2 regions of the Sinorhizobium numidicum genome follow, and region 1 is predicted to be linked to the other one. Evidence: predicted binding sites of a transcription regulator. Region 1 holds the regulator's gene; the other holds the start of a gene.
The links. The regulator LexA, encoded in region 1, represses DNA repair genes until DNA is damaged. The targets are predictions, from matches to a motif close to TGTTCNNNNTGTGTTCNG.
Positions count from the first base shown of each region.

Region 2: a site for LexA is predicted at 5,323-5,340, ahead of PYH37_RS28285 (ImuA family protein). Genes of this name have one in related genera too.

Region 1 is NZ_CP120368.1:1,869,073-1,876,621, forward strand. It holds gene PYH37_RS20185 (cysteine synthase A) at 1-926, opposite strand, end outside; gene PYH37_RS20190 (SDR family NAD(P)-dependent oxidoreductase) at 1,253-2,092, shown strand; gene PYH37_RS20195 (SMR family transporter) at 2,080-2,406, opposite strand; gene PYH37_RS20200 (SMR family transporter) at 2,393-2,749, opposite strand; tRNA gene PYH37_RS20205 (tRNA-Asn) at 2,831-2,905, opposite strand; gene PYH37_RS20210 (hypothetical protein) at 3,044-3,340, shown strand; gene PYH37_RS20215 (c-type cytochrome) at 3,828-4,355, shown strand; tRNA gene PYH37_RS20220 (tRNA-Cys) at 4,602-4,675, shown strand; gene lexA (transcriptional repressor LexA) at 4,988-5,704, opposite strand; tRNA gene PYH37_RS20235 (tRNA-Ser) at 6,817-6,906, opposite strand; gene PYH37_RS20240 (hypothetical protein) at 7,045-7,549, opposite strand, start outside.
Region 2 is NZ_CP120368.1:3,559,238-3,566,786, reverse strand. It holds gene metA (homoserine O-acetyltransferase MetA) at 1-245, opposite strand, end outside; SAM riboswitch at 305-382, opposite strand; gene PYH37_RS28320 (RidA family protein) at 573-953, opposite strand; gene leuD (3-isopropylmalate dehydratase small subunit) at 960-1,565, opposite strand; gene PYH37_RS28310 (hypothetical protein) at 1,667-1,912, opposite strand; gene PYH37_RS28305 (HpcH/HpaI aldolase/citrate lyase family protein) at 2,125-3,030, shown strand; gene PYH37_RS28300 (DUF1737 domain-containing protein) at 3,027-3,233, shown strand; gene PYH37_RS28295 (IS110 family RNA-guided transposase) at 3,318-4,343, shown strand; gene PYH37_RS28290 (metallopeptidase family protein) at 4,758-5,192, opposite strand; gene PYH37_RS28285 (ImuA family protein) at 5,361-6,314, shown strand; gene PYH37_RS28280 (DUF6504 family protein) at 6,355-7,549, shown strand, end outside.

The DNA.
Region 1 (7,549 bases):
TTACCATAGTCGCAGAGGATCGTCACGATCGTATGTCCAGGGCCGAGTTCCCTGGCGAGCCGTACAGCGCCGGCAATGTTGATGCCCGTGGAGCCGCCGACGCAGATGCCCTCCTTTTCGATCAGATCGAACACGTAGGGCACGGCCTCCGAATCGGGAATCTGATAGGCGAAATCCGGCGTGAAGCCTTCAAGATTGGCCGTGATTCGGCCCTGGCCGATGCCTTCCGTGATCGAGCTCCCGCTCGCCTTGAGCTCGCCATGGGCGTAGTAATTGTAAAGCGCTGCCCCTTCGGGATCCGCAAGGCCGATCTTGATCGAAGAGTTCCTGGCCCGCAGCCCTTGCGCCACTCCCGCCAGCGTCCCCCCAGAGCCCACCGCGCAGATGAAGCCGTCGACCTTGCCACCCGTATCGTTCCAGATTTCCGGAGCCGTCGTCTCCACGTGTGCGTCGCGGTTGGCGACATTGTCGAACTGGTTCGCCCAGATGGCGCCGTTCGGCTCGGTCTTGGCAAGCTCGGAAGCCAACCGACCGGAAATCTTCACGTAATTGTTGGGATTTTTATAGGGCACCGCCGGAACTTCGACCATTTCGGCGCCGAGCAGGCGGAGCGCATCTTTCTTTTCCTGGCTTTGTGTCTCTGGAATGACGATCACCGTTCGATAGCCGAGCGCGCTGCCGACCACGGCAAGACCGATTCCGGTGTTGCCGGCAGTGCCTTCGACGATGACGCCGCCCGGCCGCAGCTGCCCGGCTTTTTCCGCCTGGCGAATGATCCATAGCGCCGCCCGATCCTTCACCGATTGGCCGGGATTGAGAAATTCCGCTTTGCCAAGGATGGTGCAGCCGGTGGCTTCGGATACAGCCTTGAGGCGGATCAACGGCGTGTTGCCGATTGCTTCGAGCACGGACGGAAGAACGGGCATTTTGAAAACCTCACGCTGGACGTAACAGACGCCGGGCTTAAGCCAAGCATTAACCTCGATGAACGGCAAGCCGATAAACATTTGGTTTATGGGAAGGATCGCCGAAATATTGGCGTGTTTTCGGCTCAGCGTGTTCAGCAGGCAAGAAATAGCGTTTCGCAGCTTTCCTGTCCCGGACAAAAATCGTCCCCGTCGCCAGACCGACGGCGGGAAAGCGGATGGTGCGGGCCCGCATTTGCCATGGGAGAGACAACAGGTTTCGGCAGGGGAGTAGATGCCGGCCTTTTGCGGAAGAGGAACTCTTCCCGATGAATGCGGAGGACGAAATGACAACTGCTTTCATAGCCCGACCCGAGCATGGATTGGCGTGGATAACCGGTGCGAGTTCCGGCATCGGGCGCGCCGTGGCGCTCCGGCTGGTAGAGGAGGGGTATTCGGTCGTCGTTACCGCGCGCAGCCATGACAAGCTGGTGGCGCTTCAACATGAAGCAACCGGCGCCGGCAAAATCATCGTTCTCGATGGGGATGTCAGCGATCCGCGTGACATGGAGCGGCTGCTGGCGGCAATCGAGTACGAGCATGGACGGGTGGCGCTCGCCATCCTCAATGCCGGTGTGGTCATTCCGGTTCGCGGCGACGACCTGCATCGTGAAGCTTTCGACAAGAGTTTCGCCGTTAATCTGCATGGCGTCGTCAATTGCCTCGTGCCAGTCGTCGAGCACATGAAGGCAAGAGGTCATGGCCAGATCGCGATTATGTCCTCGGTTGCCGGCTATGGCGGACTGCCTATGGGGGCCGCTTACGGCGCAACCGAGGCTGCCCTGATCAATATGGCGGAAAGCCTGAAGTTCGACCTTGATCGCATAGGCATCCGCCTTCAGCTGATCTGCCCAGGCTTCGTCGATACCCAAGGGTCGGCCGGGCGCGGTTTTCCGAGGCCGGCGCTGGTAAGCGCTACCAAGGCAGCGGACTGGATATGCGCGGGGCTGAAGTCCAGGCGCTTCGAGATCACCTTTCCGAAACGCTTCACCTATGTCGTGAAGTTGCTGCAGTGCTTGCCCTACGGCGCCTATTTCGCGCTTCTCAACTGGCTCATTCCTTGGCGGCCGCCCACCGTAGCGAAGAAGCAGTCCAATTCGGACGAACAGCCGCGTCAGGCCGTATGAAGGACGAGGACTGCGCCGAAGACCAGTGAAAGGCCGACCCAGCCGATCGGCTTCAGCTTTTGACCGAAAAGGAGACGGCCGCAGATGGCCGTCCCGAAGACGCCGGTGGCACCGAGCACGGCATAGGCGATCGCAAGCTCCATGCCTCTGACCGCTTCCGCGAGCAGCGCGAAAGCGGCAAGCACGAGCACAATCGAGAGAGCGCCCCAACCGCGGTGGGCAAAGCCGTTCGATTTAGTGGAAGCGAGGTTTGCGGCGACATCGACGAGGCCGGCCAGAACCGCAAGGGCGAAATGGAGATTAGAGGGGGTCACCGGTTGCTTCCTCCGTTTCCTCTTCGCCGCTTTCACCGGCGTTGACGAGGAGAATTCCGGCAACCGCCATCGACAGGCCGACCACCTCGCGCGCGGTCAGCACATGGCCGAAGACGAATATCGAGACGAGCGTAATGAGGGCGACACCCGCCCCCTCCCAGATCGCATAGGCGACGCCGACCGAAATCGTCTTCACCGCCCGTGACAGGAACACATAGGAAAGCGCGATCGAGGCATACATGACCGCGTGGCCGAGATATGCGCCGGGGGCCGCCCTCATCGCCGTGAGGCCAGCGACCTCGGTCGCGATCGCGAGTGTCAGGAAAAGCCATGCAGGACGCATGAGGAGCCTTCATGAAAGATCTTGCTACACGACAAACGAAAAGAGCCATTCGGGCCTTTGCCGCGAATGGCTCTTTGAAACTGGCTCCCCGGGCCGGATTCGAACCGGCGACCTATCGATTAACAGTCGAGTGCTCTACCGCTGAGCTACCAGGGATCATCTGCGCCGCAGAAGTGAGGCTGCTAATACAAATGCTTTCTCGATTTGCCAAGCGCTTTTTCAAAAAAAATCACCGGACCGGTTGCGAGACTGTGGAGAAAGACCCAACTCTGGGGGACCAGTCGTGAAAGAGGAATGATGACGAAGGGTAGAAAAAAAATACATTTCGGCATCGATCCGCAGACGCATGAGATCGTGCTGGGCAAATGGCGCCTCAAACTGCCGGAATCACCGGCAGTGCGGGTTTTGATCGGCTCGCTCCTTATCGTCGGCGGCGTGCTGGGCTTCCTGCCGGTTCTTGGCTTCTGGATGATTCCTTTGGGCCTGCTCGTGCTTTCGCACGACATACCCTTTGTCCGGCGCCGACGCCGTAAACTTGCAGTGTGGTGGGCGCGCTGGCGCGGTACGCAGAATTCCTCCAGCAAATCCTGAGAATCGATCAATCCAGTTGCTGTGTCCGCAAGCTACACACATTGGCGCCAAGCAACTAATCGTCGGCTAGATAGGCACGACGGCGGTGATCTATGCCGCGTTCCGGGTCGATAGCGGGCCTGCCGTAGATCATCTCAATTCGGCCACTGCCCCTCATGGCGGATTTCCATTCATTCATTTCCATTCCAGGCGGCGCTCGAAACAGACCAATTCGGCTTGACTTGCCGATCCGGAAATCCAATCCGCCGCAATTCTTGCGGCCTGCACGCCCGCAGTAGTGGACATACGGGACAGCCTTGCAATGCAGTTCCGCGCCCTGTTCATCACTCGCACTTCAGGATCATAAGAGTATGGAGTATATCTATTAGATAACTCTGAATTAGGTGCGTGGATACGCGCCGCTTATTAACGAAAATAGACAAGGACGCGCCATGGCACGACGTCTCGTCGGTCCGTCAGCGTTCCAATATATAAAGGGAGGGTAATGATGTTTCCGTCATCCGTTCGGTTCGTTTTTGTTGCCGCCTCTGCTTTGGGATTGCAGCCTTTCACGGCACAGGCCGATGACACGCAGATTGCGCGAGGGGAATATCTCGTCACGATCGGCGGCTGCAACGACTGCCACACACCAGGGTATTTCTTCGGAAAGCCGGACACCTCGCGTTTTCTCGGTGGTTCAGATGTTGGTTTCGAAATTCCAGGGCAGGGTGTTTTTGTCGGCCGCAACATAACGCCCGACAAGGAGACTGGAATTGGCAGCTGGACCAAGGAGCAGATCGTGACTGCGATACAGACCGGAGAGCGGCCCGACGGCCGTATTCTCGCGCCGATCATGCCGTGGCACGCATTCGCGCAGCTCACCGCTGAAGACGCCGCGGCAATCGCTGCTTTCCTTCAAAGCCTGAAACCGGTCAGCCATGAGGTGCCGGGTCCGTTCAAGCCGGACGAGAAGGTATCGACCTTTATGTTCCGGATCTTGCCGCCGGGCGAAACCGCAGCCGCAGCGCCAAGATAGCCTTACGCATGCCGGGGGGAAGGCCGGCCGGAGGCTGAGACGGAAGAACGCCGTCTTACCAGACGGTGCTGACGCCTGAGATCGATTACCTGGACGGAGGAGGGCAAGCTGCGGCAGCCTTCGTTCAGGAGCGTTGTGGAAACCTCATATCGGAAATCACCGAGGACAAATTTCCGAAATTGCCTCTTGCGGTTTCCAGCCAATCATTCTAAATCCGCGCCACGACTTGAGAATTCAAGTCAGAGAGGCCTCGTGGCGGAGTGGTGACGCAGAGGACTGCAAATCCTTGTACCCCGGTTCAATTCCGGGCGAGGCCTCCAAGATTCCCCCTAATGAAATCAACGACCTAAGCTTCTAACACCGATGCGGTGAGGTGATCAGCCAAATCGGTTGCGCGGAATTGGCAACGCCGCTCTTAACAGAGGCGAGCCAGCAACGAAGTTCTGATTTTATGCCGCGGAGAAGGTCGGTTCGGCGACTGGGGTTGGAACGAAATATGGACAGCCGCGGGGCGTTAGTATCCATTAGCGTCGGTTGTGGCTTCTGTCCGAACGAGGCTGTCAAAGCATCGTCGTCTCGCAACGAGCAGCGGCAGATCTTGTTGCGTCAGACCAGTGCTGCCGTCCATCAAGCTAATGATAACGGCGGATGAGCCCGACGAGCTTACCCTGAATCTTGACCCGATCCGGCCCGAATATTCGTGTTTCATAAGCCGGGTTAGCCGCCTCGAGTGCGATCGAAGCACCCTTGCGGCGGAATCGCTTCAAAGTCGCTTCCTCGTCGTCGACCAGAGCAACGACGATGTCCCCGGGATTGGCCGTACTCGTGTTTCGGATGATTACCGTATCACCGTCGAAGATGCCCGCCTCGATCATCGAGTCGCCCTTGATTTCAAGCGCGTAGTGCTCGCCGCTGCCGATCATTTCAAGCGGCACGGTAATGTCGTGCGTGTTGTTCTGGATTGCCGAGATCGGAACGCCCGCTGCGATTCGTCCCATCACAGGCACAGTTACGGATGCAGTCTCTACCGGCGGTGCCGACCTCGCCGTCGGCGGCGTTGCGGGCGGTTTGCCTAAGCTCCCCTCGATGACGCTAGGCGAGAAGCCACGCCGGGGTTGAGCTGTTCCCGAATAGGCTTCCGGCAGCTTGATGACCTCCAGCGCGCGGGCCCGATTGGGCAGCCGGCGAATGAAGCCGCGCTCCTCAAGCGCGGTGATCAAGCGGTGAATGCCGGATTTCGATGCGAGATCGAGAGCGTCTTTCATCTCGTCGAAGGAGGGCGGCACCCCGGTTTCCTTCATTCGTTCATGAATGAAAAGAAGCAATTCCTGTTGCTTGCGGGTCAGCATGGCGCGTCACTCCAGAATCGCGAAACAAATCAAGAACAGACACTATCTGTTCCATATGTGTTCCGCAAGTACCTAAAATTCCGTGAATTTCGCCGACTATTTAAGTTTCGAGGTCAGTGGAGTGGTTTGGGCAGCATACCGACGGACCATTACCGGAAGCCTCGGGGCCGGCGGCGAGGAATGGTCATATTGGCTGCGGCCGAAAACAACGGTTACCCGGCTCGTTCTAAGCGCCTGCGCGCAATACCGGTGCTGGTGACGTGGATCCGAAGGCCCAGGGAAATATTCGTATCAAGACCGTTTGGGCTCGGCGTGAGGTGGTTCTTCCTTTTCGTCAGGTTTCTTGCCGGGTTCCTCTTCGGGAAGCTTGTCAGGCTGTGGTTCTTTGGTCGGGGGATCGGGCACCTCGAGCGGAGGCACAGGGTTCGGAGGGATAACTCCTGGCCCTGGCCCAGGGCCGATCGGATCAGGTACTGCATAGGACGCCATCATCAACCTCCTTTCGGTGTGATGCTGAACCCCCTGCAGTCGCAAATGTTCCTGTGGAAGTGGCCCGGGCTTACCCTGTACAGTGAGCATTCCCGCGGTTGTTGGTCAGGCGCCAGAAAGCGTCGGGCGCGGCACTCGCGCAGCATGATCGCCCGCAAGCTCCGGCGACCCCTACGCTTATAGTTTGCAGACGTTCCGCCGGAGTACCGCACGTCACGTGCGGCTCGATGCCGCCCCATTGCATGTCGCCTGATCGAGTTCCGATCCTAGTAGGCCAAGCGCAGACCGCCCGGGGTCAGAACGTCGAAATCGGGTTCAGGATATGGTCCGTACCATTGAGTGTATGTCGTGTTGCCTGCTCCAGTGCTTGCACATCCAGAGAGTGTGAAAAGTGCAATTGCCGCGGCTGCCATCAGAAATTTAACAGGCATGGTTTTTCGCCACCTAGTTGCCCAGGCCTCAAGGGCCAGACTGTAACTTTCCCTCAGATCATCTTCCTTGGCAAGCGCACCGCGAGGGTCGGGGCGCGTGTCGGATATCGAGACGAAGCTATTCCTGTCCGACCTTCGCGTCTCTATCGATCGGAAGAATAAATGGCATGGAGTCAAACAGTTAAAAGCCAATGGCGGAGGAGGTGGGATTCGAACCCACGGTACGCTTTCGCGCACGCCGGTTTTCAAGACCGGTGCCTTAAACCGCTCGGCCACTCCTCCGGGCAGCGCGTTATTGCGCGAAGCGAGCCACGTTTGCAAGTTTTAACCGGCGAGGCCGCGCGATTTTCTTGACGCGCAATAAACGGGTGGCCGGCGCGCCTGTCGTACCGTCTTGTCGAGGACCGACTCGGTATTTGCCTACCGCAGACGGCGCTCCGGTCGACCATGATCTGTGGTTGCTTTGCTCCCGTGCGCCTTCGGCGTCATCTTGGCGGTGGCGTATGAGGCCATGGCTGTGGACTTGCCGGACCACGAATTGTGGGCCTGCTGCGCGACGTAGAAAACGAGTGCGAAGGCGGCGTTTAACTCGAGCATTTCCTCTACGGCTGAAAGAGCCCTGGAGTCGGTGGCGACGTCGATGACCTGCGCGAGGCCGATGAATCCTATGTGGAGAAAGATGAGGATGTGATCCGTCAACCACGAGCCTGCGCCCCTCAGCCCGTTCCCCAACTGCCTGGCGGCAAACAGCATCGCGCCCGCAGACACGGCAAGCATCAGCCCCACCCACAGCCAGGCGAGGATCGAGCTGATGCCGTTCAACAACCGGTAAGCCAGTATCAACAGGTCGTGGAAACCGTCCAATTCGCCGCCGCCATAGAGCTCCGGTGGCTCAAATCCGAAAACCCTGGAGCCGAAGCTGGTT
Region 2 (7,549 bases), 1.7 Mb from region 1:
TCGGGCGTGTTCTTAGCGCGGTGCCCGCCGATGCGCACCAGCGACAATTCGACCTGCAGCGGCGAGGCGCCGATCAGCCGGGCCATCTGGATCTCGGTCTTGACCTTGTTCGGCATGAGATTGAGAAGCCCGATCTGAAGCGGACGAATATCCTGGCGGATCGCCATGGTCTCGGTCATCACCCGCACGCCTTCATGCACGAGGGTCTCGAAGGCGGGCAGTGTATCGGGTATCTTGATGGGCATGGGGTCCACTCGATAATAAAAAAAACCGGCGGCGAGATGATCGCGACCGGTCCTCGGAAATCCGTTTTTCCTCGGCCCTTTAGCGATTTCTTTAACGTGGCTGCAAGCCGGCCGGCCAAATCACCACGGATCGTTTGATAGCGCGATCAATGCCGCGCGGTCAACGAAAAAGGATTCACGGCCTCGGGCGTGCGGCGCCATCAGAGGCCAGCCAGGTCATTAGCTGGCTATCGTTTACCAACCAGCCGATGTTTGTTCCCCGCGCGGCTCCTCATTCCGCTGCCGCGACCTTCTCCCCGGTTTCGATTCGACCTAAATCATCGTGATCTAGCCGCGAAACGCCGTGACCTCGATTTCGATCAGCATTTCCGGGCGGATCAGATCGCAGACGATCATCGTCGCGGCCGGGCGGATGTTTCCGAAGGCTTCGCCGAAGATCGGAAAGACCCGATCGGCGAAGCCGGCATCGGTGACATAATAGTGGTTGCGCACCACGTCTGAAAGCGAGAATCCCGCTTGCCTCAGGGCGCCTTCGATCGTCTTCAGGCAGTTGCGTGCCTGTTCCTCGACCGTTTCCGGCATAACCATGGTGGCGTAATCATAGCCGGTCGTACCGGAGACAAAGCACCAGTCGCCCTGAACGACGGCACGCGAATAGCCTGCCGTCTTCTCGAAAGGGGAGCCAGAAGAGATGAGCTTACGCGCCATCGGCGCTCAAGCCCAGGGGCGCGATGCGGCGTTTTGCTTCTCGAAGCTGTCGATGGCGCTTGCCTTCTCCAGCGTCAGACCGATGTCGTCGAGGCCGTTCAGCAGGCAATGGCGCTTGAAGGCGTCGATCTCGAACGTGATCGAACCGCCGTCCGGACCGGTGATTTCCTGCGCTTCGAGGTCGATCGACAGCACGGCGTTGGAACCGCGGTTGGCGTCGTCCATCAGCTTGTCGAGGTCAGCCTGGCTGACCACGATCGGCAGGATGCCGTTCTTGAAACAGTTGTTGTAGAAGATGTCGGCGAACGAAGTCGAAATGACGCAGCGGATGCCGAAATCGAGGAGCGCCCAAGGCGCATGTTCGCGCGAAGAGCCGCAGCCGAAATTGTCGCCGGCGACAAGAATCTTGGCGTTCTGATAGGCCGGCTTGTTGAGAACGAAATCCGGGTTCGGCGAGCCGTCCTCGTTGTAGCGGGCTTCGGCGAAAAGCCCCTTGCCAAGGCCGGTGCGCTTGATCGTCTTCAGGTAATCCTTCGGAATGATCATGTCCGTGTCGATATTGACGACGGGCAGGGGTGCAGCGACGCCGGTGAGCTTGACGAACTTTTCCATGACTTTGGCCTTCGATTTCAGCGGAAATGTTGGGACAGCGTTTAGAGCAGTTTTGCGCCGAAATGAAGGAAAATCTGCGTGTGCGGCCGTGCTGAGGTCGATCACAGATCGATGATCGTACCGCGCCCGTCGTTCCAGATCCGTATCTCGCGTTTGGCTTCGGCCGAATTCGGGCGAGCGCGCGCATGCACCGGCTTCGCATTGAACCTTGCCGCGATGGCGCTGCCGATGGCAACGACGGCGGCGATGCCGGCGAGCGCCAAGGCAAGCGAGGCGGTGAGGACGAAGGCGGCCAGCATGATGGCGATGGCAACGGCCGTGAAGAAAACAGAGCGGATACTTTGCATGAACGTCACCTTTCTCTCCGGATGTGGGTGCTGGCGCCGCTGCTTGCAAGGGGAGAGGCTGCCGATCTCCTTGTCTTCTGCATGGTCCCTTAAATCGTGACCGATTTAAGGATAACGCCATTCAGCAATTCAAAGTGTTAGACGACCTTTGCGCGCCTGAAAGGGCGCATGGTGCTGTTGCGCAAAAACCGAAAGGCGGGCACAACGAGCGAATGACAAGAGCGATCGATCACCATCCCGTTCGCCTGCGCCGTTCGGTGCTCTGCGTTCCGGCCGACAATGCCCGCGCGCTCGCGAAGGTGCGGGATCTCGCGGCGGACGCCGTGATCTTCGATCTCGAGGATGCCGTCTCGCCGGACCGCAAGGCGCAGGCACGCAAGGCGCTTGGCCAGCATCTTGGTGCGAACCGCCCCGACGGTGAGGTGATCATCCGCGTCAATGCGTCCGGATCGGGCTTCGGTCGGGAGGATCTCACCGCAGCGCTTGCCGCCAAACCCGACGCGATCCTTCTCCCCAAGGTCGAAAGTCCCGCGGATATCCAGGCCGCTCTCGACTGGCTCGCCGAGAACGATGCGCCGGAAGACTTAAGGCTCTGGGCGATGATCGAAACGCCGCGCGGCGTCATCAACGGTCCGGCGATCGCCGAGACTGGCCGCACCGTCGGTGGCCGGCTCGATTGCGTCGTCGTCGGCCTCAATGATTTGAGAAAGGAGACGGGCGTTCCCGCTCTTTCCGGCCGCACCTATCTCATACCCTGGCTGATGCAAATTCTGCTTGCGGCGCGCGGCAGCGGGCTCGACGCCATCGATGCGGTCTTCAACGATTTCCGCGATGCCGAGGGGTTCGAGGCCGAGTGCCGGCAGGGGCACGATATGGGTTACGACGGCAAGATGCTGATTCACCCGGCGCAGATCGATGTGGCCAATCAATGCTTCGGTATCGATGAAGCGGCTATCGCCGAAGCGCACGCCATCATCAATGCTTTCGCGCTGCCGGAAAATGCAGGCAAGGGCGTGATCAATCTCAAGGGCCGCATGGTCGAGCGGCTGCATCTCGACCAAGCCGTAAAACTCGCCGCCAAGGCGGAGATCATCGAAAAACGAAAGGCAAAATCTTGAAACTCTATCGTTTTCTCACCGGCCCCGACGACGCTTCGTTCTGCCACAAGGTAACGGCCGCCTTGAACCAGGGATGGGCCCTGCACGGCGCGCCGACCTACGCCTTCAATGCCGACACCCAGCACATGCAATGCGGCCAGGCGGTCGTCAAGGAAGTCGAAGGAAAGGACTATCATCCCGATATCAAGCTGTCGGAGCAATAAGGCGATGGGTGATGGGGTGGACGCCCCCTGACGGCATCGATGTGCCAAAGTGGAGGTGTTGAACAGCACTTGGAGGAGGCGTCCGTGACTGAGGTTAGCACAATCGGGTTGGACATTGCGAAGCGGGTTTTTCAGGCGCACGGCGCGAATGCGTCGGGTGCGGCTGTTTTCAGCAAGAAGATCGCGCGCGCAAAGCTGCTTGGCTTCTTCGCCTCACAGCCCCGATGCGTCGTAGCGATAGAGGCTTGCGGCGGAGCGCATTACTGGGCGCGCGAGATCGGCAGGCTCGGCCACACGGTTCGGCTGATCCCGCCAGCCTATGTGAAGCCGTTCGTGAAGCGGCACAAGAACGATGCCGCCGATGCCGAGGCGATATGCGAGGCGGCACAACGCCCGAGTATGCGGTTTGTGGCCGTGAAGGAGGAAGAGCAGCAGGCAAGCGCCATTGTTTTCCGCGCCCGCGATCTGCTGGTTCGTCAGCGCACGCAGCTCATCAATGCCTTGCGCGGCCATCTGATGGAATATGGCTGGATCGTGCCGCAGGGCCCGTCTCACATAGCGGTGCTCATCGAGGGGATCGAGGATCCGGCCTGCCCGCTGCCGGAGAGCGCCCGTACGGCCTTGAAGGTGCTGATCGATAGCCTGCGGGTACTGGACGAGCAGATTGCCAGCCTGGATGGCGAGATCGCGCGACGCTCGCGCGAAGATGCGGTTGCCCGGCGGTTGATGACCATCCCCGGCGTCGGCCCGATCACCGCGACCGCGATCGTGGCCCTGGCTCCGCCGGCGGGAATGTTCCGCAAGGGCCGCGACTTTGCAGCCTGGCTCGGCCTTGCCCCGTTGCAGAAGTCGAGCGGCGGCAAACAGAAGCTCGGTGCCATCTCAAAGATGGGCGAGCGAACGTTGCGACGGCTGCTGATCATCGGCGCGAGCGCCGTCGTGCTGCAGGCCGGCAGACGCGGTGCGCCGACCGGATCATGGCTGGGGCAGATGATGGCGCGCAAGCCGCGCATGCTGGTGACGGTGGCGCTGGCCAACAAGATGGCGAGGATCGTCTGGGCGCTGTTGGCCAGCGGCGGCATTTATCGGGCTCCGGCCGCGGCGGCGTGATGCCGCTGCGGATGTGAGGTCGTCGCAGGCGCAGGAGGATCGAAGGAGGGTATGGCACCCAGTCGGCGAGACGGGACCGGAAGAACCAGGGCTTTCCACCGTGCTCTCAAGCACGCTTTGGGTGATTTGGATCCGGTCCGCGAACTCCCATACAGGCCCGCAGCTTTATCACTGCACCCAGAGGCCGGACAGATGGCAGCATCCGACTACGTGCTTATCCTTTCCAGAAAAAACCACTTGCGCTTGAGGGGGCGTCCACAGATGGATAGTGGTTGCCCTCACCCATAATCCCGCAGGCGGGGAAAGGAGCTTTGAATCCGGAACTCGCCGCTTGTCCTTTTCGCCCCGCTTGCGCGGAGAAGGTGGCCGGCAGGAGGGATGAGGGGCAAATGGCGAGAACAAGCCGCTCGCGCTTTAGCCGCCCACGTGTTCCACGCTCGCTTCGATCCGTTCCATGTCGTCGTCGGAAAGGCCGAAATGGTGGCCGATCTCATGGATCAGCACATGGGTGATGATATCGCCCAATGTTTCCTCGTTTTCCGCCCAGTAGTCGAGGATCGGGCGGCGATATAGCGTGATGCGGTTTGGAAACTCGCCGGTTTCCATAGTGAAGCGTTCGCCGATGCCACGGCCTTCGAAAAGGCCGAGCAGGTCGAAGGGTGTCTCGAGTGCCATGTCTTCGAAGACGTCGTCGCTCGGAAAATCGGCGACTTCGATAATAAGATCGGTCGTCAGCTGGCGAAATTCCTGCGGCAGATGGCTGTAGGCTTCAATCGCGAGCTGTTCGAATGTGGTAAGCGTCGGTGCGTGGCGTTCCCGCCAATCATCGGTCTGGTCAATGCGGGCCATGGGCACTCCTTGTTGCCCTCATATAGCGATTTTGCCTGTGTTTTTCGAGTGTCGAATTCCGTCCCGCGGCCCGTAAGGAATAAATTCTCAAACTTCGTTGTTGACTCTTTTAGCAGGCTCTGGAATCCATACGAACATAACGTGAACATCTGCATGGAGTTGACCGTCATGGCCGAGACCGCCGTGCAACGGGAAACCGTTCTTTCCCTTCGCGAAACCATCGCACGGATTGAAGACCGCAGGCTGCCGGGGATCGCTCGGGCAGCTAAGGTGAACGATTCCGCCGGTTTTCGGCGCGACAGGGAAGGGAGCTCCCGTCGCAAGGTTCTGCCCCTCGGAATCCCGCGGCTCGATGATGTGCTCGAAGGCGGACTTCCGCTTGAAGGCATGACGGAAATCCGCAATGGCGAAACCCGCGATGCCGGTGCGGCTGCCGGTTTCGTAACGGCGCTTGCGGTGCTTTATCAGCGTATGAGGACGGAGAAGGGGCATCTGGCGCCAGTCCTGTGGATCAGCCAAGCGCTTGCTTCTCGTGAGGCTGGGCATCTCTACGCGCCGGGGCTCAAGTCCTACGGGCTCGACATCAAGCGTTTTCTCTTCCTTTCGGCACGCACGGTCAAGGATGCGCTCTGGATTGCCGAAACGGCGCTTCAAGTGCCGGTCTTTGCTGCCGTCGTTCTGGAGATCCGCGGCAATCCCGCCTGTCTTGCCCTAGGTGAGAGCAGACGCCTGCATGTCAGAGCCCGGGCGGGCGGAGTGCCTCTTCTTCTTTTCCGGCAGGCGGGAGAGGAGGAGGCGAGCAGCGCCTTCTTCCGGTTTCAGATCAAGCCGGCGCCGGCCGGCGAACGCCCTCTCCCCGATGGCTTGGTGCTTTGCGGCAGCATCGGTCATCCCGCCTTTCACCTCCTTGTCGAAAAAAGCAGGGGTTACGCACCTGCTGACATCTGTCTGGAATGGAATGCCCATGACCGCCGCTTTTACCCCATCGAGCAGCACCAATCCGTCGCTCTTCAGAGAGGCGCACAGCCAGCGAATTCTGTCGATCCACTTTCCGCATCTGCCGGCCGATCGAGTAGCGCGGAATCGGTGGGGCGCCTCCTGGCTTTCTCGCGGGCGTCCTGATCATCCGCCTGTGGTTTTTGCCGCCAAGATCGACAATGCCATGCGTCTCGTGGCGCTCGACGGGCTTGCGGAACGTATAGGCTTGAAGCGCGGCCAGGGGGCTGCAGAAGCCCGCGCCATGTGCCCGTCGCTCGACGTGATTGCCGCCGATCCGGCGGCGGACCAGGCTTTTCTGGAGGGGCTTGCTGACTGGTGCGATCGCTATACGCCGCTGGTCGCGCTTGACGGAAAAGAGGGCCTGTTCCTCGATATCACCGGCTGCGCGCATCTTCATGGCGGCGAGAAGGCGCTGGTGAACGACGTGCTTTCGCGTCTTTTTTCGCTCGGCGTCGAGGCGCGGGCGACCATTTCCTCCTCTGCCGGCCTGTCCTGGGCCGTTGCCCGGTATGGCAATGCTGCCGTCATCCAGGCCGAGGATGCCGAACGGATCCTCGCCCCCTTGCCGGTTGCCGCACTGCGCCTGCCGGCGGAAACCACCGCCCTCCTCGAGCGGGTCGGGCTGAAGCAGATCGGCGACCTTCTCGAAGCGCCGCGCGCGCCGTTGGCCCGCCGTTTCGGCTCCTTGCTCCTCCTAAGGCTCGATCAGGCGAGAGGCCAGGAGGACGAGCCTCTTTCGCCCCGCCTGCCCGTGCCGAGCTTTTCGTCCGAACGCCGGCTCGCCGAGCCGCTTCAGGATGAAGAGCACATTCTCGAACTGACCCGGCATCTCGCCAAGGACCTTCGGTCCTCCCTGGAGCGACATGGCGAAGGCGGGCGTCTGTTCGAGCTTCTGCTTTTCCGCGTCGATGGCCGGGTGTTTCGCGTTCAGGCGCATGCGGCCGCCGCCTTGAATGACGTCGACCGCATTGCGGCTCTCTTTCGCGAGCGGTTGCAGGCAATCCATGATGATCTTGACGCAGGTTACGGATTCGAAATCCTGCGGCTTTCCGTCCTGCGAAGCGAAAGGCTCGATCCTGCTCAGCAGGATTTTTCCGGTGCGCCCGACGAAAGCCAGCCGCTTGCAGCCTTCGCCGACAAGGTAGCTGCCCGTTTCGGGCCGGATAGCCTGATGATTACGACCCTTGCCGAAAGCCATCTGCCGGAGCGGGCGGGCGGATTTGCAGCTTTGAGGGATGTCGCGGCGCTGATGGATTCTTCTCCAACCGAAGAAAAGACTTTTCCTGAGAACCGCCCCTTGCGGATTTTCGCTCATCCTGAACTGGTGGAGGCGACGGCCGAGGTGCCCGACGGCGCCC